DNA from 2 places in the Shewanella sp. GutDb-MelDb genome. Region 2 is predicted to be linked to the other one. Evidence: riboswitches for the same ligand, from Rfam matches in the RefSeq annotation. Region 2 holds a riboswitch; the other holds the start of a gene.
The links. Region 2 has a riboswitch for lysine ahead of lysC (lysine-sensitive aspartokinase 3). Riboswitches for the same ligand answer to the same signal wherever they lie in the genome.
Positions count from the first base shown of each region.

Region 1: it holds a riboswitch for lysine, as region 2 does, so the genes downstream of both, CXF82_RS04330 (Na+/H+ antiporter NhaC family protein) here and lysC (lysine-sensitive aspartokinase 3) in region 2, are expected to answer to the same signal.

Region 1 covers NZ_PJBM01000129.1:2,781-13,801, forward strand. The annotation lists gene CXF82_RS04320 (thymidine kinase) at 46-624, opposite strand; gene CXF82_RS04325 (M3 family metallopeptidase) at 1,024-3,159, shown strand; gene CXF82_RS04330 (Na+/H+ antiporter NhaC family protein) at 3,259-4,830, opposite strand; lysine riboswitch at 4,910-5,131, opposite strand; gene CXF82_RS04335 (electron transfer flavoprotein subunit alpha/FixB family protein) at 5,328-6,251, opposite strand; gene CXF82_RS04340 (electron transfer flavoprotein subunit beta/FixA family protein) at 6,251-7,000, opposite strand; gene CXF82_RS04345 (H-NS histone family protein) at 7,340-7,732, shown strand; gene CXF82_RS04350 (amidohydrolase family protein) at 7,895-10,939, shown strand; gene CXF82_RS04355 (amidohydrolase family protein) at 10,939-11,021, shown strand, end outside.
Region 2 covers NZ_PJBM01000234.1:43,404-54,424, reverse strand. The annotation lists gene CXF82_RS14545 (DUF3293 domain-containing protein) at 157-585, shown strand; lysine riboswitch at 664-843, shown strand; gene lysC (lysine-sensitive aspartokinase 3) at 1,026-2,390, shown strand; gene CXF82_RS14535 (succinylglutamate desuccinylase/aspartoacylase family protein) at 2,423-3,532, shown strand; gene CXF82_RS14530 (S8 family serine peptidase) at 3,875-7,663, shown strand; gene asnC (transcriptional regulator AsnC) at 7,728-8,189, opposite strand; gene rluA (bifunctional tRNA pseudouridine(32) synthase/23S rRNA pseudouridine(746) synthase RluA) at 8,279-8,956, opposite strand; gene CXF82_RS14515 (hypothetical protein) at 9,128-9,418, opposite strand; gene CXF82_RS14510 (class I SAM-dependent methyltransferase) at 9,446-9,985, opposite strand; gene CXF82_RS14505 (hypothetical protein) at 9,960-10,370, opposite strand; gene CXF82_RS14500 (2-hydroxyacid dehydrogenase) at 10,833-11,021, shown strand, end outside.

The DNA.
Region 1 (11,021 bases), on a different contig from region 2:
GACTGGCTTCTAAAGGGTCTCAATTGATGTTAGAACAACAAGAGGTTAATCCCAGATAAACTCTCTGAAGTGTTTACGGCAAACCGACTCGTAGCTTTCATTACCACCAATAGCGACCTGTTCACCCTCTCGCATTGGCTTGCCATCATCATCTAGACGCACCACCATATTGGCTTTACGACCGCAGTGACAAATCGTTTTCAGCTCGACTAACTTATCAGCCCATGCAAGTAAGTATTGGCTACCCGTAAATAACTCACCTTGGAAATCGGTTTTAAGGCCATAACACAGCACTGGGATATCCAGAATATCAACCACATAAGTAAGCTGCTTGACCTGCTCTTTACTTAAGAACTGAGATTCATCGATTAAAATACAGTGCAGCGTTTGCTCATCGTGAGCCGTGTTGATCATACTGGTTAAATCATCACCACTGCCAAATACTTGCGCTTCGGTCTCAATGCCAATACGCGAGGACACTTTACCTACACCATATCGATTATCGATTGACGCTGTCATGACTAAAGTATTCATACCGCGTTCACGGTAATTATATGAAGACTGTAATAGTGAAGTCGACTTACCGGCATTCATTGCCGAATAATAAAAATAGAGTTGCGCCAAACCAAGAGTCCTTAAGGATGAATTCGTTGTTAGTCTAGCATTGTTCGCTAACAGAAATCATCCACAACCCACGATATAGTGAGGCTGATCATCCGTTATGTTTATCACTGGTTTTATCACTCTACGCAGCGTAACCGTCTAGACAATAGCGGCAAGCTAGCGAGTTAACACCAATTTTAAAGCCCGCTTATCTCAACATAATTTGGGGCAAGATTAACCACATCCCCCCAGTCTGCGTTTGCCATACAAAATGACCCTTTCAAATCCATATCTATCGTCATGAAAGACACCAAACACAAAATCAATTCCCCCATTCTTAAGCATCAGTTAACAAACAATTGCTAATGTCACTTACAGACTCATCAGAAAAAATAACTATAATTAGGGAATTATCACTCGATGCATAAAACACTCATCGCAGCCGCTATTACTGCAACGCTCGCATTAAGCGCCTGTTCAACGACTAAAAATGATCCAACGGCAGCGACTATGATTCAGACTCAGAATCCTTTCTTACAAGCCAGTGCCTTACAATACCAAGCACCTGATTTTAGCTTGATTAAAGATGAGCACTTTGCGCCAGCACTCGAACTAGGGATCAGTGAGCATTATCAAGAGATCCTCGAAATAGCGAATAACCCAAATGCTGCAACATTTGAAAATACCATCGTTGCGATGGAGAAAAGTGGCGAGCTGCTAAACCGAACCTCTAAAGTGTTCTATAACCTGACGGGCTCAAACAGCAACCCAACGTTACGCCAAGTACAAGGTAACATGGCGCCGAAAATGGCAGCGCATTCAGATAATATCAATCTCAATCCAGCGTTATTTACTCGCGTAGAGAGTATCTATAACAGCCGAGCTGATCTTAACTTGTCAGCAGAGGCTAACCGCTTAGTTGAGGTTTACTATCAGCGTTTTGTTCGTGCGGGCGCTAAGCTCAACGATAATCAAAAACAGCAGATCCGCGCATTAAACGAAGAACAATCAACGCTCACCAATGAATTTGCTCAGCGCTTAATGAGACTGACCAAAGAGATTGCGATTGTTGTAGACAATAAAGCTGAACTTACGGGTTTATCTGATAGCGCGATTCGCGCCGCGGCGGCAGATGCTAAAGCTAACGGCCACGACGGTAAATACCAACTCAATATCACTAACACTACGCGTCAGCCTGTGCTGACCCAGTTAGACAATCGCGAACTGCGTCAGCAAGTGTGGCAAGCCTCAGCTAATCGTGGTCTTGAAGGCGAAAACGAAACGGCCTCTTTTGTGGCTCGTTTAGCGCAACTGCGAGCAGAGCGCGCTGAACTGCTTGGATTTGATAGCTGGGCTGATTACCGCCTTGCGCCACAAATGGCCAAAACGCCAGAAGCCGTTTACAAGATGTTCGGCTCTATGGTGCCAGCCGTTGTTGCCAACACCAATAAAGAAGCTGCCGACATTCAAGCCATGATAGGCAAAACAGGCGCTGATTTTGAACTTGCCCCATGGGACTGGGCCTATTATGCAGAGCTTGTGCGTAAAGATAAGTATGACTTAGACGCTAGTGCTATTCGCCCCTATTTTGAGTTTGACCGCGTGTTAGAAGACGGCGTGTTCTTCACCCTTAACGCGCTTTATGGTGTGAGTTTAACCCCGCGTCCAGACTTACCGGTATACCACCCAGATGTTAAAGCCTATGAGATGTTTGATGAAGATGGCACTAGCTTAGCGATTTTCTACGCCGACTATTTTGCCCGTGAAGGCAAACGTGGCGGCGCTTGGATGAGCTCGTTTGTGACCCAATCTGAGCTGCTAAATAGCAAGCCTGTTGTGGTTAACGTAATGAACATTAAAAAAGCCCCCGCGGGCGAGCCGACCTTTGTTAGCTATGATGAAGTCACCACCATGTTCCACGAAATGGGTCACGGCACTCATGGTATGTTCTCTAAAGTCACCTACCCGACGCTTTCGGGCACTGCGGTTTCACGTGACTTTGTTGAGTTTCCATCAACTTTCGAAGAAGATTGGGCTGCGCACCCTAAGGTGTTAGCCAACTACGCCAAGCATTATGAAACCGGCGAGCCTATTCCTGAAGAGCTACTTAATAAGTTGCTTAAATCGCGTAGCTTCAACCAAGGCTTTGATACACTTGAATATATGTCAGCCGCCCTGCTCGATTTAGAGTGGCACTCACTTAAAGCTGATGCGCCACTGCAAGATGTCGCCAGTTTTGAAGCTGCGGCACTTAAAAAGCACGGCGTCGACTTGCCTGCAGTACCACCAAGATATAAGTCGACCTACTTTGCTCATGCGTTTCCTGGCGGCTATTCAGCCAGTTATTACGCTTACATGTGGAGTGAAATTCTAGCTGCAGATGCCTTTGCTTACGTGCAGACCCAAGGTGGATTGAATCGTGAAATAGGCATGAAATTTAGAAAAACTATTCGAGAGGTCGGCAATACTATTGCACCAATGGATGCCTACAAAGCCTTTAGAGGTCAAGAGCCAACCACTGAAGCATTGCTTAAGCGTCGTGGCCTAAACGACTAAGGCTTAAATCGTCCCCACAAAAAAGCCGTTCTCAACTGAGAACGGCTTTTTAATGCCTTACGATAAGCGCAATCAACAAACTAACGGCTTATCACTTAGCTAAGCCGTGATCCCCTGACGAGATTTAATCCGCAGTATTATCACGCTAATCACAAACAGCACACTACAGGTCAATAAGCCGGCATACACTGATTCAGTGAAACCGAGTACGATGTAACCGCCTAGGCTAATACCTGCGACAATCAGTGCATAAGGTAACTGCGTCATCACATGGTCGATATGATGACAGTTTGCACCGGTTGACGACAAAATCGTGGTATCAGAAATAGGTGAACAATGGTCACCAAACACAGCGCCCGCGAGCACAGCTGCAAGCATTGGCAACATCATACTCGTATGACTGCCCATCGCCATATCAGCGGCAATGGGTAACATAATACCGAATGTGCCCCAGCTCGTTCCAGTCGAGAACGCTGTTAAGCCTGCCAAGATAAAGAGGACAGCTGGCAACATCGCAAACGGAATATTACCGGTCGCTAAACTTGCCATATACTTGCCAGTCTCAAGCTGACCAATAACGCCTGAAATCGTCCAGGCAAATACCAATATATAGATTGCTGGCAGCATAGACTTAATGCCTTCGACCAAGCCTTTAACGATCATCTTCTTATCTACACCTTGGTAAATAATAAGCGCTAGCGTCACGGCTAAACCAATTAAAGCACCAAAGAATAGTGATGAGCCAACGTCAGTATTTTCAAACGCGCCAATCAGGCTGAAAGTTTCGTTTTTAGCGGCAAGCGCATCACCACCACTACTGACCATAAAGTAGAATGTGGCAAACACCAGTACCGTAATAGGCAAAAACAAACCGATGATTTTACCCGTATCAGCTTCTGGTAATCCAGAGCTAGCACCAGGTGGTAATCCTTTAGATTCATCATAAAGGCTACCTTTTTGTGCATTAAGCTCATGTTGACGCATAGGACCGATATCAAGTCCCATTAGTGCGACACACAGTAGCAGTAATAACGCGAAAATAGCGTAGAAGTTCATCGGGATCATCTGTACAAACGTGCTCAAATGTCCTGTATCAGTAAATCCATGTGCTGTTAATATGCCACCAATCAAGGCAATAATGTACGCGCCCCAGCTCGATACTGGAGATATCACACAGATAGGTGCAGCCGTTGAATCCAGTAGATAAGCAAGCTTACTACGCGAGATATAGTAACGGTCTGTTAGCGGTCTTGCGACGCTACCCACCACTAAGCTATTAAAGTAGTCATCAATAAACACCACACAACCAAGGAACATGGTTAATAGCTTGGCATCACGCTTATTACGGATATGCTTGCGTGCCCACTCGGCAAACGCCCGAGCCGAACCGCTCACGGTAATGAGTGCGGTGATCATTCCAAGCACAATCAGGAAGCCAATAATATATAGGTTCCAGCTGTTGAGTGCGCCATCATCCCACACCAGCGACATGACTTTTGTGCCCACGTATTGGGCAGTGTTTGCGGCAGAGAAATCTGTCAGCAGTAGCGCACCCAGTAGGATCCCCACCCCAAGAGAAAGTAAAACACGACGGGTTAACATCGCCAGTACGATTGCCACTACCGGAGGCAGCAACGAAAGTGCCGAATCGGCATAACTTAAAATTGTCATTTAATTATTATCTTCGTTAAGTACGAATGGAGGCCGACTGAACTGGTGGGATATAGCATTGAGAGCTGATTACACCTGTCCTATCAGTAGCGCTCCACAGTAATATTAATGTTCGACATCAATATAAAATCTTCTTATCTTCCCGATAAGAAATACTATGGCAGTGCTGTTCCTATTTGGTAACAGCCCCAGCAACAAGCCTCGATATGCTATGTCACTTCGGCATCAAATCCTTTCTCAACAAGTCATAGGCATCACCCTACTTATTGGTACTAATATTGAATGCACCTCTACTTCTAAGGACGTTAAATAGACTGAGCTAATTAACGTGAGTGACATAAAAACATAAGCGGCTTTAGGGATGCTACCCTAAAGCCGCTTATCGTGACACAGATCGCAAATATTACCAACTCGAACACATGGCCGATAACAGCCTAGTAACCTATTGAAAACAACTTGGCGGTTATTAGTTTGTCACGGCTATAATGGCTAATGAGTTACAGCAGTTCTAAAAGCTGTGGAACCGCTTCAAATAGATCCGCTTCTAATCCATAATCAGCAACCTGAAAAATAGGCGCTTCTGGATCTTTGTTGATAGCCACAATCACTTTTGAATCTTTCATGCCAGCTAGATGCTGGATAGCACCCGAAATACCGACAGCAATGTACAAGTCTGGCGCAACAATTTTACCTGTTTGACCCACTTGCAGATCGTTAGGTACAAAGCCTGCATCGACTGCAGCGCGTGATGCACCCAGTGCACCCCCTAATTTATCAGCAAGTTGCTCTAGGATGCCGAAGTTCTCACTGTTGCCCATTGCTCGGCCGCCAGACACGATAACAGAAGCATTACCCAATTCAGGGCGCTCTGATACCGTTAGGCTTTGAGAGATAAACTCAACTTGAGGTGCAACCTCTTGTGTCAGTGTCACAAGCTCTGCACTACCATCGCTTGCAACCGCATCAAATGCACTTGAACGTACCGTCATCACTTTTTTGTCATCCAAGCTCTGGACTGTGGCTAACGCGCTACCCGCATAGATAGGGCGGACAAACGTATCGCTACTCACCACTGCGATCACTTCTGAAAGCTGGTTAACGTCGAGTAAAGCTGCAACGCGCGGCAATACATCTTTACCATGGCTTGATGCCGCAGCAAGAATATGCTCATAGTCAGCTGCAACGTCAGTGACTACATCGGCAGTATTTTCTGCCAGGCCGTTGGCATAAACGGCAGCATCGGCAACTAAGACTTTGCGTACGCCATTGAGCTGTTGTGCACTGCTCACCGCATCATTACAGTTGTGACCGATGACTAATACATCAATGTCGCCACCAATCGCTTGACCGCAAGCAACCACTTTAGCGGTATCCAGTTTTAAACTGGCGTTATCGTGTTCTGCTAATACTAAAATTGCCATTAGATCACCTTCGCTTCATTCTTTAACTTTTCAACCAACTCTTCTACAGAAGACACCATCACACCCGCGCTACGCTCAGCGGGCGGAGTCACTTTAAGGACTGTCTGGTGAGACTTTAAGGTCACATCGAAATCTGCAGGAGTCAGTGTTTCAAGTGGCTTACGTTTAGCTTTCATGATGTTAGGCAATTTTGCGTAACGAGGTTCATTTAAACGTAGGTCGGCGGTAACCACTGCTGGTAAAGGTAGCATCAATGTTTGCAGGCCACCGTCAACTTCGCGAGTGACCGTAAGCTGGTCTGCATTCATCTTGATTTCAGAGGCAAACGTTGCTTGTGGCATTTTGCCAATAGCCGCTAACATTTGACCTGTTTGATTGTTATCGCTATCGATGGATTGCTTACCCAAAATAACTAAGTCGACTTGCTCTTTTTTCTGTACCGCATGTATAAGCTTAGCCACAGACAAAGGCACAAGGTCTTCATCAGTCAGAATATGAATAGCGCGGTCAGCACCTAATGCTAGCGCGGTTCTCAATTGCTCCTGCGAAGCTTTTGGGCCAATACTCATGACGATCACTTCAGAAGCACTTCCCGCTTCTTTTAAACGAACGGCTTCTTCTACTGCAATCTCACAAAACGGGTTAATCGCCATTTTTAGGTTTGCGGTATCGATACTCGTATTGTCAGCATTAACCCTGACCTTTACATTGGCATCGACGACACGTTTTACTGGCACCAATACTTTCATAGGGCTTCCTTCTTACGTCGCTTAATGAACGGGATTATGCGAATAGCTACTTATATATCAAAGCAACTATTACAGAAATTAGAGTTACTTTACGTGCTGTTGACGTTAACGTCAACATGCAGCCGAACGACTGTTCACATTAATCTAAATAGATAAGCAGTAATTGACCGATATTGATAACATTTGAGAAATATAATCACTGTTATTACAAATTAATCTTAATTAATATATTTTATTCTCAATTAAATTGAAATTTTATTTGATCCTTATCGAAATAGTTCCTATTATTTGTGACAGAATATAAAAATACTTTTCTATCTTAATTGGACATCTATCACTATGAACGAATTTTTAGATATATTGACCCACGGTCGTCGTTTTAAAGCTGCGGTTAAAGAGTTATCTCTTGAAGAGTTAAAAGATCTTGGTGTAAAGCTCGAAAAAATTATCGAAGAAAAAGCATCTCAAGCTGAAGCAGAAAGTGAAGCAATGGCTGAACGTAATGCTAAAATTGAAGAAATTCGTCAGCAAATGGAAGCGATTGGCTTATCAGTTGACGATATTGGTGGTGTAGGCATTAAAGCAGCACCTAAGAAACGTGCTCCACGTCCAGCTAAATACCAAATTGAAGTCAATGGTGAAATGGTTCAGTGGACTGGCCAAGGGCGTATGCCAACCGTATTCAAGAATGAATTAGAAAAAGGTCGCACAATGGAAGACTTTCTTATATAAGTTTCCATTTACTTCCTATAAAAACCCAGCGCTTGCTGGGTTTTTTTGTTAATACTCATCACGTAATCACATTCGACGTTACAATTACCGCTTAGTAATTGCTATTAAGTTAAGGTATTCTCACACTTCCCCCCTACTCTTCTAACAAACATAAGTACGATAATGCATAATCATAAAATAAAAGCCCTTGTCGCTCTACTTAGTGCGTTAACCAGTCATGGCGCACTAGCCAATGACCAATTGACCGATAACACACCAAAAATCACCGCATTAAGTCATGCAACCCTTATGCTTAAACCCGGTGAAATACTGAAAGATGCCACACTATTAATTGAAAATAATCGAATCAAGTCGATTATCAAAGATAATGACATTCCCGAAGGTGCGCTCGAAATTAACTTAGCAGGTCATATTATCTATCCAGGTTTCATTGACCCATTTACTGAATATGCCATCGAGTATGAAGCAGAAAGTGGAGATAGCAGTGATCCGGTTTATGAAATAAAACGCATTGGGGGTAACGCAGAGAATGGCGCGATTCATTCAGAAAAAGAATGGTTCAATTATGTGTATCCAGATAAAGAGCAAGCGGGGAAATGGATTAACAATGGCTTTACAAGTGTCCAATCTAGCTATTTAGATGGCATTTTTAGAGGCCGTGGAGTCAGCTTATCTTTAGCAGACAAAAAAGCAAACGATATTATATACAAGGCTAAAACAAACCAATTTATGGCATTTGATAAGGGAACCTCTATTCAAGACTACCCTCAGTCATTAATGGGAAGTATGGCCCTTATTAGACAAACGTTTTCAGATGCTCGTTGGTATAACGACAATATAGGTAAGAGTTCCAATACCACTAACAACATTGAGTTTAACATTGCATTAGAGCGTCTGGCGGGTCTTGAAGAACAAAGCTTTATATTTCAGACCAAAAATCTAAATAGTCAAATAAGAGCGGCCAGGTTATTAAATGAACAAAATGTAAAAGGTAGCCTACTTGGTAATGGTCATGAATATGCCAGAATTGATGAACTAAAATCTTATCCATATAGTTTGGTGCTGCCGTTAAATTACCCAGCCGCTCCGACAATCGGTGACAGTGACAGCTCGCGAGATGTCAGTTTAGCGGCATTAAGACATTGGGAAAGCGCACCAAGTAACCTTGCGATAGTTGCAAAAGCGGATGTGCCTTTTGCATTAACGCAGTATGGGATTGAGTCAGACACGTTCTGGCCACGACTAAAAAAAGCAATAGAGCGCGGCTTAGATGAAGAAACCGCCCTTGCAGCACTCACAACAGAAGCGGCTGAAATTGCGGGCATTAGCAATATGGTGGGGCAATTAAAACCCGGGTTCATGGCGGACTTGGTGATTAGTAATGGCAACGTATTTGAAAATGGTAAAATAACCAGTATCTGGTTACAAGGTGAAGAGCGTCAACTTATCAATCGTGATCTTGCCATGCTTGCTCAGCCTTACCAATTGCAAATCAACGAACTCACCTTTGATCTTAACATTGGACAAGATCCCAGTTTTAGCGGCACGTTATCAAGCGGCGAAAAAGAAATAACCCTCGGCGATGTTAACTTTAATCAAGGTAGAATGACTTTCAGCGCAGATTTAACTGACGCCGGAATAAGTGGTATTAGCCGCTTTACATTGTGGTTTGATGAAGCAGGTCTGCGTGGTCGCCTACTGGACAGTCATGGCCAAACTATCCCCTTTGGTGGAAGCAAACTTGAGCCCGTTATCGATGACGCAGAACCGCAAAAAGAGCAACAAACTGCGCTGAGTCAAATAGCCAAGCAAACATCACCTAATGTAGCTTACGGTCTACAACAACAGCCAATTCAAGACAAACTTCATATAAAGAATGCCACGATTTGGACATCCGATAAAAGCGGTGTGCTACAAAATACCGACTTAATTATCTCCAAAGGCCGTATCGAGGAGATAGGCAGTCAACTGCGTACACCGTCGGGTTACCAAGTGATTGATGCCACCGGTATGCACTTAACGGCAGGGATCATTGATGAGCACTCGCATATTGCGCTTAATGGCGGCACCAATGAAGGCACCGATGCTATCACCTCTGAAGTGAGGATTGGCGATGTCATCAACCCCGACGATATAGCCATCTACCGTGGTCTTGCTGGCGGCGTGACCACAGCACAAATTTTACACGGTAGCGCCAACCCTATTGGTGGCCAAGCACAGGTTATTCAACTTAAGTGGGGCGATAACGCTGACCAGCTAAAATTTGCCGGTGCCCCAGCCAGTATTAAGTTCGCTTTAGGTGAAAACGTAAAGCAGAGTAACTGGGGAGATAAATTTAATCGTCGCTTCCCACAAAGCCGCATCGGGGTTAAATCACTCTTTAGTGAAGCCTTTAACGAAGCTTTAGCCTACCGAAAAGCACAAAAAGATTATAAAAATATGCGATCTAGCGAGCGCAGACGTACTGTTGCGCCGCAATACAACTACCGCTTAGAAGCTATAGCGGAAGTGCTAGAGCAGAAGCGTAGCGTACATATTCACTCTTATGTGCAATCTGAGATCTTGATGTTTATCAGGCTCGCTGAAGCTTACAATTTTAAAGTCGGTACCTTCACTCATATTCTTGAAGGCTACAAAGTCGCTGACGAAATGGCTAAACATGGCGCTTATGCATCGACCTTTTCTGATTGGTGGGCTTATAAATTTGAGGTTTATGACGCCATTCCACAAAATACCTGTTTAATGCAAAACAAAGGCGTACTCACTAGCATCAACTCTGATGATTATGAGATGCAGCGTCGACTTAACCAAGAAGCCGCTAAATCGATGATGTATTGCGGTATGGCAGCAGAAGATGCCTGGAAAATGGTCACCATTAATCCTGCAATACAGCTTGGCATTGATGAAAAAGTCGGTTCACTCGTCGAAGGTAAGCAAGCTGATATCGTACTTTGGAGCGATTCACCGTTGTCGGTTTACGCCAAAGTGGAATCAACTTGGATTGAAGGCCGTCGTTACTTTAGCCGTGAGCAAGATAAACTGGCTCAAATTGCAGTTGAAAAAGAGCGCGCCGCCTTAATTCAAAAAGTATTGCTTAGCGATGACGCCCACAAACAGGGTGAACCCAGTACTGAGCAAACAGAACCAGAATGGCACTGCGATACCCATTTCAATGCTTGGCAACAAACTGCACAAGGAACACTGTAATGATGTTTACTCAATCCACTAAACACGCTTATTCACTGCTTAGTGTTGTCAGCGCGTGTATCCTTAGCAGCGCGGTTTATGC
Region 2 (11,021 bases):
TTTACGCCAAGGCATGACTTAGATCACTATATTACACCTAAGTGACTGATATTTATACAATGTAATTTTTTATTTACTGTGAGCTATATCACGCGCCTAGCGAGTCCTAACGATTTAGCTATAATAAAATCACCTCAAGTGGAGAGTTTGTTAGCAATGGACCAGTCAGTCGAATGCCTTTGGCGCTATTATCAAGAAACGCAATTCCTGATCACGCAAGGATTGTCCTCTAAAATATCTTTTGCAATCATCACTGCACACAATCCAAGAGGTAAGACGCTTACTCCTTGCCAAAATCGACTGCTAGATCGAAAGCTGCAGCAAGCTATCCTCATGTTACGTCGACCCTATCGAGCGATGGTGGGGGCATCGCAAGATCGTAAACACATGGAAAAGAGCTGGGCGGTGTCGACCGATAAAGTTTCAGCAATCGAATTAGGGTGTCAGTTCAACCAAAACGCTATCTATTACGTAGAAGATGATCAGTTGCAATTGGTCCCATGCTTATTGTCAGGGCAGGAAACTTCGCTCGGCGCTTTCTCGCCGCGGGTCAACGTGGTTCATGAATTTCCAGACCGGGTGTAATTCTTAAGTTGTATAAATTTCGTTTGACTTGAACGTGTTATTTATATACTTTTTACTCTCTTGGTTTGTGTACAAATTGAGTACAGAAGAGGAGCGTTAACTAGGTAGTGAATGAAAGGGGACCAAACCCCATTGACCATTCATGATGGAGATTAACGCCGAGATACTAAAGACGTTTTGGCACTGTCTTATGTATTGGTCGTTCAGGCTGAATCCTGACGATTGTCACCTATATTATGGTGGAGAGCTTCTGGTGACGATCGCTGTTTCCCATCTCTGGGGTGCATATCTTAGCACCAGGCTCTTCGAACGAAGTTAGTTCGGAGCTTATTCATGTTAGTTTTTCTCTCAGTTTTTATACCTGTTTCTATATCAGTATCTATATTAGTTTTTAACGATATCCAATCGACATTGTGTTCACTCCATGTGGAGGCATCTTTATGTCCGTAATTCATACGTTAACCGTTGCTAAGTTTGGCGGTACCTCTGTTGCAGATTACGATGCTATGCATCGCTGTGCGGATATCATCATCAATAACACCGCCACTAAAGTTGTGGTGGTGAGTGCTTCTAGTGGGGTGACTAATAAACTCGTTGCGCTGACCCAAGCTACAACAACGGATGAATATCGTAAGCAGTTAATTAAGCAGATAGCTTCTATTCAATATCAAATTCTCGATAGATTAGGGAACCCAAGTGATGTTGCTGCCAAAATTGATGCGGTACTCAGTCATATTTCAGATCTAGCTGAACGTCTAGTGCTAACTCGCCATAAGGCTGTTGTTGATGAGCTGTTGTCTCAAGGCGAAATGTGTTCATCGATTTTTTTTGCTGCAGTATTACGAGAAAAAGGCGCTTCGGCCTCAGCATTTGATGTAAGGCAAGTGATGCGTACGGACAGTCACTATGGCCGTGCCGAACCACAAATTGAGGCGATATCTGAGCTTGCAGCGCTGTATTTAACCCCTCTATTAGCATCGCAAGTGATCGTGACTCAGGGGTTTATTGGTGCCGATGCTGAGGGGGCTACAACGACATTAGGCAGGGGCGGCAGTGACTATTCCGCTGCTCTACTTGCAGAAGCACTGCGTGCTACCTCGGTTGAGATTTGGACTGATGTTGCTGGGATCTATACTACGGATCCAAGACTGGCCCCGAATGCTAAGCCTATACCTGAGATAAGTTTTAATGAAGCGGCAGAGATGGCCACGTTTGGTGCCAAAGTGCTGCATCCTGCCACTATTTTGCCCGCAGTACGCCAAAAAATCCAAGTCTTTGTAGGATCTAGCTGGGCACCAGAGCAAGGAGGTACCTGGATCCGACATCAGGTGTCTGACGAGCCAGTTTATCGCGCAGTTGCCGTAAGACGAGATCAAACATTATTGAATCTGCACAGCTTGCAAATGCTACACGCACAAGGCTTTTTAGCGGAGACGTTTGCAACGTTGGCACGGCATAAAATCAGTGTTGATCTCATCACCACCTCTGAAGTGAATGTGGCGTTAACACTCGATAAAACCGGCTCTGACTCGAGTGGTAACGGTCTGTTAAGTGAGCCTTTACTGCAAGAACTCTCTCAGCATTGCCGCGTGCGGGTAGAAGACGGTTTGGCATTAGTGGCTGTGATTGGTAATAGAATCGCTTCAACGGCGGGGGTATGTCGCCGGGTGTTTGAAGTATTAGAGCCGCATAACGTTCGAATGATCTGCCAAGGTGCGAGCCCTCATAATCTGTGTGTATTGGTTGAAGAGGCAGAAGCTGCAGATGTTATTCGTGCTTTGCATGAAAACCTGTTTGAATCTTAATTACTGTTTACCCAAGGAATAGACTGTACATGATGCAATTTACCCAATCTAGCTTAATCGTCGGAGAACTGGCGACGGGGCAAGAGTTGAGAGTGCCTGTGTATCATCTGGCCGCAAAAGATCCATCTGCGCCAAAAGTGTTTTTGCAAGCGAATGTTCATGGAGCAGAAGTGCAAGGCAACGCAGTGATATTCCAGCTGATGAAACAGTTGGAAGCTATGGATGTTCGGGGGGAGATCACCTTACTGCCGCTGGCAAATCCATTAGGTATCAATCAAAAGAGTGGTGAATTTACGCTAGGCCGTTTTGATCCTATCACCGGTGTTAATTGGAACAGAGAATATTTAGATCACCAGATAGATATCCCAAATTGGTACTCAGAGCATTGCCATTTAAGTGATGAATTGCTCAACCAAGCCTTTAGGCTACAGCTTATAGCGTCTTGCCAGGCTCACTTGGCGAACCCTTGGGGGGTGACAACGGGTAAAAGACTGGCTATAAGCTTACAAATGTTGGCGCATCAAGCGGACATAGTGATTGACCTACATACCGGGCCTAAGTCTTGTAAGCATCTTTATTGCCCTGAATACGCACAAAGTTCGGTTAAATTCTTCTCGATCCCTTATAGCTTAATTATGCCTAATAGTTTTGGTGGCGCGATGGATGAAGCCGCATTCTGTCCATGGTGGGAGTTGGTGGAGTATGCCGCAACACAAGAGCGAGAATTGAATGTAGCAGTGTCGGCTTTTACATTGGAACTGGCGAGCCAAGAGCGTATCGATATGGATGACGCCCGAGAAGATGCACTGGGGATTTTAGCCTATTTGAGTCATCGAGGCGTGATGGCCGATCAAGTGGCTCCTGCGGTAATGGCACGTTATGGCTGCTTACTGAAAGACTACAAAAAATATCACTCACCGAAAGGCGGTATGGTTGAGTATTTAGCGCAACCCGGCGAACCGTTAAAAGCTAATCAACCTCTGGCCAATATATTAAGGCTTGATTGTTATGGCACTGAAGAGGAGTTAACCCCGCTATACCTCGAACAAGATTGTGTGCCCATCCTCCACTTTGCTTCTGCTTCAGTCTATCAAGGGACTGAGCTATACAAGCTGATGACCAATGTGTTTGAGCTAAATTAAAGCTCAGGTTTTTATGAAAATAAATCTGATATCCATTTTTTGTTTATACTCTAAACCTAGCGATTATCTTCGATTAGTAGTTCGTTATTTATACGAAACTAGTATTAATAGGTTAGTTATAAGTAATGTAATGTTTACAGCTTGGTTTCTTTGTGTTCCCACTTGTAATACTTGTTAATTAAATGTTTGCCGCTTTGTTTTTATTATGTTAATAATGCTCCCCCCTCAGTCGAATATGCTACAGAAAGTTATTTGGCGTTAACTTTCCTCTTGTTGGAGAGTAGGGACCATAACAAAGCAGGATATAACAAAAAATACTTTTAAGTATTAAGGAATTGACAAGTGAAAACCAAAATCGCAATTGCAGTATCTACTGCGCTAATCACCATGTCAGCGAGTGCGATCAGTGCGCCGTCTGACTACAATATTACTCTCTCAAAATCAGCGGAAGCTAGAGTTCAAATTAAGAACGTAGATTCAAAGTCATACGCTGAAAATCAAATTGTTCGTAATAACGCTATTTTTACACCAGAAGCTAACTTAGGCTCAGGTGCATATCGATACTTTGTGCGTTTGATCGAAAATCCAGTAGCGCTTTATCAAGGCGGTATTGCGGGATATAAAGCGACATCTGTTGAGAAAGTACAAGGCAAAAATAGAAAGTTAGATGTTACGAGTGCCAATGTAAAATCTTACCGTTCATTTCTGAATTCACGTCAAGACAGCGTGATTCAGAAAGCCACTGCTGCACTGGGTGAGCTAAATGTAAAGCAAAGAACTACATTAGCGTACAACGGTCTAGTCGTTGAAATGACTCAAGCTCAAGCCGCTAAGTTAGCTAATGTTGCAGGAATTGCTAACATCCAGCGCGAAATTCTACGTAAGACAATGACTGACTCTGGCCCTGCGATTATCAAGGCACCAGCAATCTGGAGCGGAGAGGCTACAGGTACTGAAAGTAAAGGCGAAGGAATGATTGTTGGTATCATTGATACCGGTATCAACACCGACCATCCTTCATTTGCCGATGTTGGTGGCGATAAATATGATCACTCAAACCCATGGGGACCAGGCGTGTACTCTGGCGATTGTGCTGGTGATTTCGCAGAGCTTTGTAATGATAAGCTGATTGGTGTTCATAGCTGGCCAGCAGTGACTGATGGTTATTTAGACTATGATATTGATGTCCCTGCTAACGGTGAAGATCATAATGGCCATGGTTCTCATACCGCGGGTACTACAGCGGGTAACGTACTTGTAGACACCAATGTCCCTGACGTTGATGGTGGTAATACTGGTGTCGTATTTGCTTCAATGTCTGGAGTTGCACCGCATGCGAATATCGTTTCTTACCAAGTATGTTTACCTGGTGAAGATGATGATGTTGGTTTTGCGGGTTGTTTACCGTCGCTAACAGTACTAGCAGTGGAGCACGCAATTGAAAATGGTGTTGACGCGCTAAACTATTCAATTGGTGGCGGTTCAAGTAATCCATGGAACGATGCCGATGCACTAGCATTCCTTTCAGCTCGTAAAGCAGGTATCCATGTTGCCACTTCTGCTGGTAACTCAGGTCCTGGTCCGGAAACAGTGGGTTCACCAGGTGATGCTCCTTGGTTAACGACGGTTGCTGCTTATACTCATGATCGTGACTACTCTGATAAAAATATTGGTGCGTTTTCGGGGGGTGATACAACTGCACCCGGTGAGCTTACTGGTAAGTCTATGACGGGCGCATTCACTGGTACTCTTGTTTATGCTGGCAATTTTGAAAATAGCAATGACCCAGATGGCGATCCAGCTCAGTGCTTAGAGCCGTTCCCTGCCGATACTTTCGCTGACAATTCAATTGTTGTTTGTGATCGCGGTGCAATTGCTCGTGTCGATAAAGGGCGTAACGTCCTTGCTGGTGGCGCTGACGCATTAGTGCTGGCGAACCTTCAAGGTGGTGCTGCGAGTGTTGTAGCTGATGCACATGTACTTCCTGCAATCCATATCGATGCTAATAAAGGCGATGAGCTAAAAGCATGGATGGCAAGTGGCGCTGAACATACTGGTACTATTACAGGTACTGAAGTGATACACGATGAAAAGCTTGCACGTATCGCTGCTAGCTTTACTTCTCGTGGTCCAAACAAATCTGTTCCTAACGTGATTGCTCCATCAATTGCCGCACCGGGTGTGAGTATTTTTGCAGCTTATGCAAATGACCAGTCTGATGCATTTAAGCAAAACCCAGATCCAAGCGATTACGGTTTTCTAAGCGGTACGTCAATGGCTAGCCCACATATTGCGGGTTCGTTAACATTGCTAGCAAGTATTCATCCTGAGTGGACGCCTGCTGAAGTTCAATCTGCATTGATGATGACTGCAAATCAAGACACACTAAAAGATGATGGCGTAACACCGTCAGACTTCTTTGATATGGGTGCAGGTTATGCAAACTTAGAAGCTGCAGCCAAAGCAGGCCTTGTCATGGACGAAAGCTATGTTGATTATGTAAAAGCGGACCCAGCTCTAGGTGGTCAGCCTTCAGAAATTAACTTAGTCACAATGGCAAATGCAAAGTGTGTTGGCGAATGCAGTTGGACACGTACTGTTAAAGCAACAAAAGATGGTACTTGGACAGCAAGCACTATGGGTGTCACTGATGGCCTAGTGCTTTCAGTAATGCCTGCGTCTTTCGAGTTGAAAGCGGGTGAAACACAAGAGCTAACAGTAAAGGCTGACGTATCTGCAGCAAGTGCTGGTTGGAACTTTGCCAATATCAAGCTTATGGCAGACGGTATGCCTGAAGCGAAATTGCCAGTAGCAGTTAAATCACATGGTGATAACCTTCCTACAAGCCTTGCTATTACAGCAGGTCGTAAAGAAGGAAGCATGACTTATTCTGGTTTTGTTTCAAATGATCTATCGAACATTAAAGCGGGTGTTTATGATAAGTCTACTAACTTAATCGAACCTGCTACATTGAACGTTGCTGAAGATGGATTGGATTATGTTGGGCTTACTCTTCCTGATTTAGCTAACGTTATCTTCTCAACTTCTTCTGAGACAGCGCCTGATGTTGATCTTCGTATTTTAGATGCTACGTTTACGAAAATTGGCAGCAGTGCGGGTCCAAACTCAGATGAATCTGTCGCTTTCACTAACCTCCCAGCTGGCGATTACTACATTGTCGTTGATGGCTATAAAGCATCTACACCAGGCGGTTCTGATGACGTTGTCGTCAGTATCACTTCTGTTTTAGCAACTGATGAATCGCTAAGCGATGATGTATCAGTGTCGGTTGAAGAGTCAGATGGTGAGTTTAGCTTAACATTTGATTGGGATACTGATAAGAGCTCTGCAGGTATCTTGATTTTAGAATCAGGTGCTAGTGCTAATGCGATTCAATTGCCATATAGCATTACTCGTAAGAATGATGTTACTCATATGGCAAACCTGTCTGATGCAATGCCAGCAGGAGTTGCAAGCCGTGTTAGCTTCGATGTTGAACCTAATTTCAGCGACGAAGATAAAGAGTATACATTTGCTGCATTAATGTCAGCAGGCCATAAAGTTGCTAATATTTCAAACGATGGTAAACAAGAAGGAAATACAATTTCTTGGACTGTTGTTCAAAAGGCAGCTTCTGGCGAAAACATGTCAGTTGGATTTGACTTAATTCCGACGAAAGCGGGTTCGGCTTATGCACTTAAGCTAACCAATGGCTTTGACGGTGATGAAGTTGAAGAGCTATTTAAGTTCGGCGTTACTGAAGTGGCTCCTGTCGCTATTGCTGATTCACCTAGCTGGGTTGTAGAAGGTGTTAGCGTTAATATGAGTGGCTCTGCATCACATGATGGTAATGATGATGAATTGACTTATAAGTGGTTACAAACAGGCGGAGCAACAGTCTTGTTTGATACTGCAGCTGAGTCTTTCATGTTTGAAGCGCCTCAAGTTGGTAGCCAAGGTGATACTTTATCGTTTGAGCTAACGGTATCAGACTCAAATGGTAATTCAGACACTGCGACAACAGTTGTATCGGTTACTCAGGCTGAAGAACTTGATAAAGGTGGTTCTTTCGGTTGGTTAGGACTATTGCTTCTACCTGTTGTATGGATTCGACGTAAATTGAAGTCATAAGGTTTAAAGGTATTTGAATAAAAGGCTAACGTGAGTTAGCCTTTTTTATTATTCGACTTTTAAACTAAGGCTTTACAGCTCTAACGATTGGGTTTTGTAGGCTAATGAGGGTTTCGGTAGATTGGATTTCATCAATCGATTGAATGCGATTAATGAGTACATGCTGCAGGGCATCGATAGATTGGCACATCACTTTGACAAACACGCTGTAATTCCCCGTAGTGTAATACGCTTCAACCACTTCCTCTAGCGCATTTAACTTTGAAATCGCGGCAGGGTAATCACCCGCACTTTTCAAATTAATACCGATAAAACAACAGACATCATAGCCAAGTGCTTTAGGGTTAACCGTAATTTGTGCTCCTGTGATAATTCCGGCTTGTTTCATTTTTTCGACGCGAACATGGATGGTGCCAGCACTCACACCAAAGCGTTTGGCAAGCTCAGCAAAGGGGGTTCGCGCTTCTTTCATCAGTGCAGAAAGGATCTGGTTGTCGAGTGAATCTCTTTGAAATGAGGTTTCCATAATAAATACGCATATTTTTTAAAGTGAATTAAAACAATTTACGTATTTTTATATTGATAATCTAGTCTTTTCAGTATTTCCCTAAGGATTTACTGTTCTGCTTCCGCCGACATAAAAGGTGTTTCACAGCTAAATGTCATTGGCTCTTTCGAGTATGGATGAGTAATGGTTAGCGATTGGGCATGCAGTAATAAGCGTGGTGCTAAACGTTTTGCTAAAGGGTCCGCGTAGAAGTTATCACCCAAAATCGGATGACCTAGCGCCATCATATGCACTCGTAGCTGATGAGAGCGACCGGTGATGGGGGTGAGCTTTACCAGTGTTGAGCGCTTGGCACGGCTGATAACCTCATAATGAGTTTGTGATGCCTTGCCAATTTGATGATCAACCTTTTGCTTAGGTCGATTAGGCCAGTCGCAAATCAAAGGTAGGTTAACAGTGCCAGTGTCGGCTTTTACATGACCTGCAACGCGCGCATAGTAAGTTTTTGCGGTTTCTCTGTCTCTAAACTGTCGCTTTAATTCAGATTCAGCGCTGCGCAGCAGCGCTACCACAATGACGCCTGAGGTGGCCATATCAAGTCGATGCACTATCTTAGCGTCTGGATATTCGGCGAGTACACGGCTATAGGTACTATCATGATGTTCAGCCGCGCGACCAGGCACCGACAATAAGCCTGAAGGCTTGTTGAGCACCATAATATCTTTGTCTTGGTGCAAAATGTCGAGCCAAGGCGATGTGGGCGGAGCATATACGAAATCAGTCATGGTAGAACCTTTTTAAAAATGCGCCGCAAAGATACCTCTTTGGCTGTTCTCCATGCAAGCAGATTCACCCTGAAATATCATAAAGGGGTCATAATACGCAGATATGTAGGGCATGGCTGTGCTTGAGGGGCGTTAACGTAACAGTACCGATTGACGCCAAAGGAGGAAGGCTTAAGAGAACCCATGACCGTTGACGTGCATGATGCAAAAAGTCCATACCACGAAGGCAAGTGAACAATGCACGAGTGCATAGAAAGATTGATCGAGTCGGCCCATACTTCTGGCATCCCATATAAGTATCAGGTGCAATAATATGACCAGTGGAAATAGGGCTAATAGTGGATAAAGGCTATAGGTACTGGCATCACCAAATACTAAGCGACTTAATAGTGCCCATACAACCATGGCCCCGGTAATAATCGGAGGTGCAGCAACGCGGTAGTGTTCAGGGTATGGAAACATAAATTGCTATCAATCCTTTAGCAGTGCTTACAGAGGTTTTTGCGCGATTATCTGCGCTTTATAACTTGCGTTGGTTAATTCACCAAGCAGACCCTCAGAGTAATGTAGGCAGCGCCAGTTAGCAAATAAAGCTTTCAATTCACCGGTTTTTAATAAGAAATTTGGATTGCGTGGTCTACCGATGGTGGCTTGTTGGGTGGTAAATGTTTCGTAGATAATGAGGCCTCCAGGCTTTATAGCATCCATTATCTGTGAGAAGAGTGGCCGGTGTAAGTAGTTAAAGGCCACGATTACATCATAAGTGTTAGCAGGCAGAGTGTGCGCGTCGTCAGCTTCTAGATCCCATTGCAATAACTCGACTTCTGCAGTGTTATCACTCAGCTGAAGCCTGTTTAAATCGCGATCTAAATAGGTAACGTGGCAACCTTGCTGCGCAAACCAGTTGCCATTTCGACCGGTGCCACAGGCTAAGTCAAGCACATGGCTACTGGCGGCGACAAAGTCTTTTAGTTCAGTAAACTGGCTAATTAGCGGTGCGGCATTAGCCTTTAACTTCTTTTTTTCCATCAATTCTGCGTCCGTGTACGATTGAAAAGTGTCTGAGGCTTGCGGGCCCGTGGGAGACAATAACCGACAATAACACAACCGTGATCAGCAGTTCAGGTTTATAAGTGGCAAAAGGGATGAATAGGCAGAGCAGTCCTAGTTTAACAACTGTGAGTACACCTTTTAATTGAATGAGCCAGCGCCAGTCACGAACGACTTCCCACAACATCATTGCGGCCCCCGTGCTCATGGCCATAATCCAGTAAACGAGCCATTGATCTTGGGGGACGTGCATCAAAATGCCACCGCCCGCACCCGTGACCCCTAAAATATGGATGGCACGTAATGTGGTTTTGGAAAAACGTTGGACCAAAAATTGTTTTTCTGAGAGTGCTTTTCTAGCCATAATAAATTGCGTGCTCCTTTCTATTTAGGCAAAGCTTATCAGTAATTGCCCTAAAGATAAGCTGAGATTGATCACAGCTTGATTATCGCGATCAATCACAAGCTGATCTTATAGCAATTGCTATTTCTAAATGGCTTGGATATCAGTTTTAAGGCATAACATTGAACATAATAAATGTGAACTAACGAGCAATACTGCCGAATGTATAGTGATAACGTACTGCTACTTGCTTAAATCTCTACGGATAGCTAACAATTCATTGCTACATCAATCCTAAAGGTTTAACACTGGCGCAGTCCTCTGCCTGCGGTTAAACATGATTAAGCGGGTAAGCGAGCTGTCAGGAGCTCGCTTTTATTTATCTGCCTTTTAAAACACATTTAAGGGCTCGCGCGACAAAGTTCCCAATATCACATAAACTTACTCTCCATATTATCTACTTATTTTGGATAAGGTTCTGCAATGAAAATCGGTTTTTTTAGCGCTAAGCATTACGATATGCAGCATTTTGACCGCACCAATAGTGCATTCGGTGCTGATATAGAATATTTTGATTACCGCTTGTGCATGCAAACGGTAAAGTTGGCCGCAGGCTTTGAAGTGATCTGTGCTTTTGTTAATGACTCTCTTTGCGAAGAGGTTTTGGTGGAG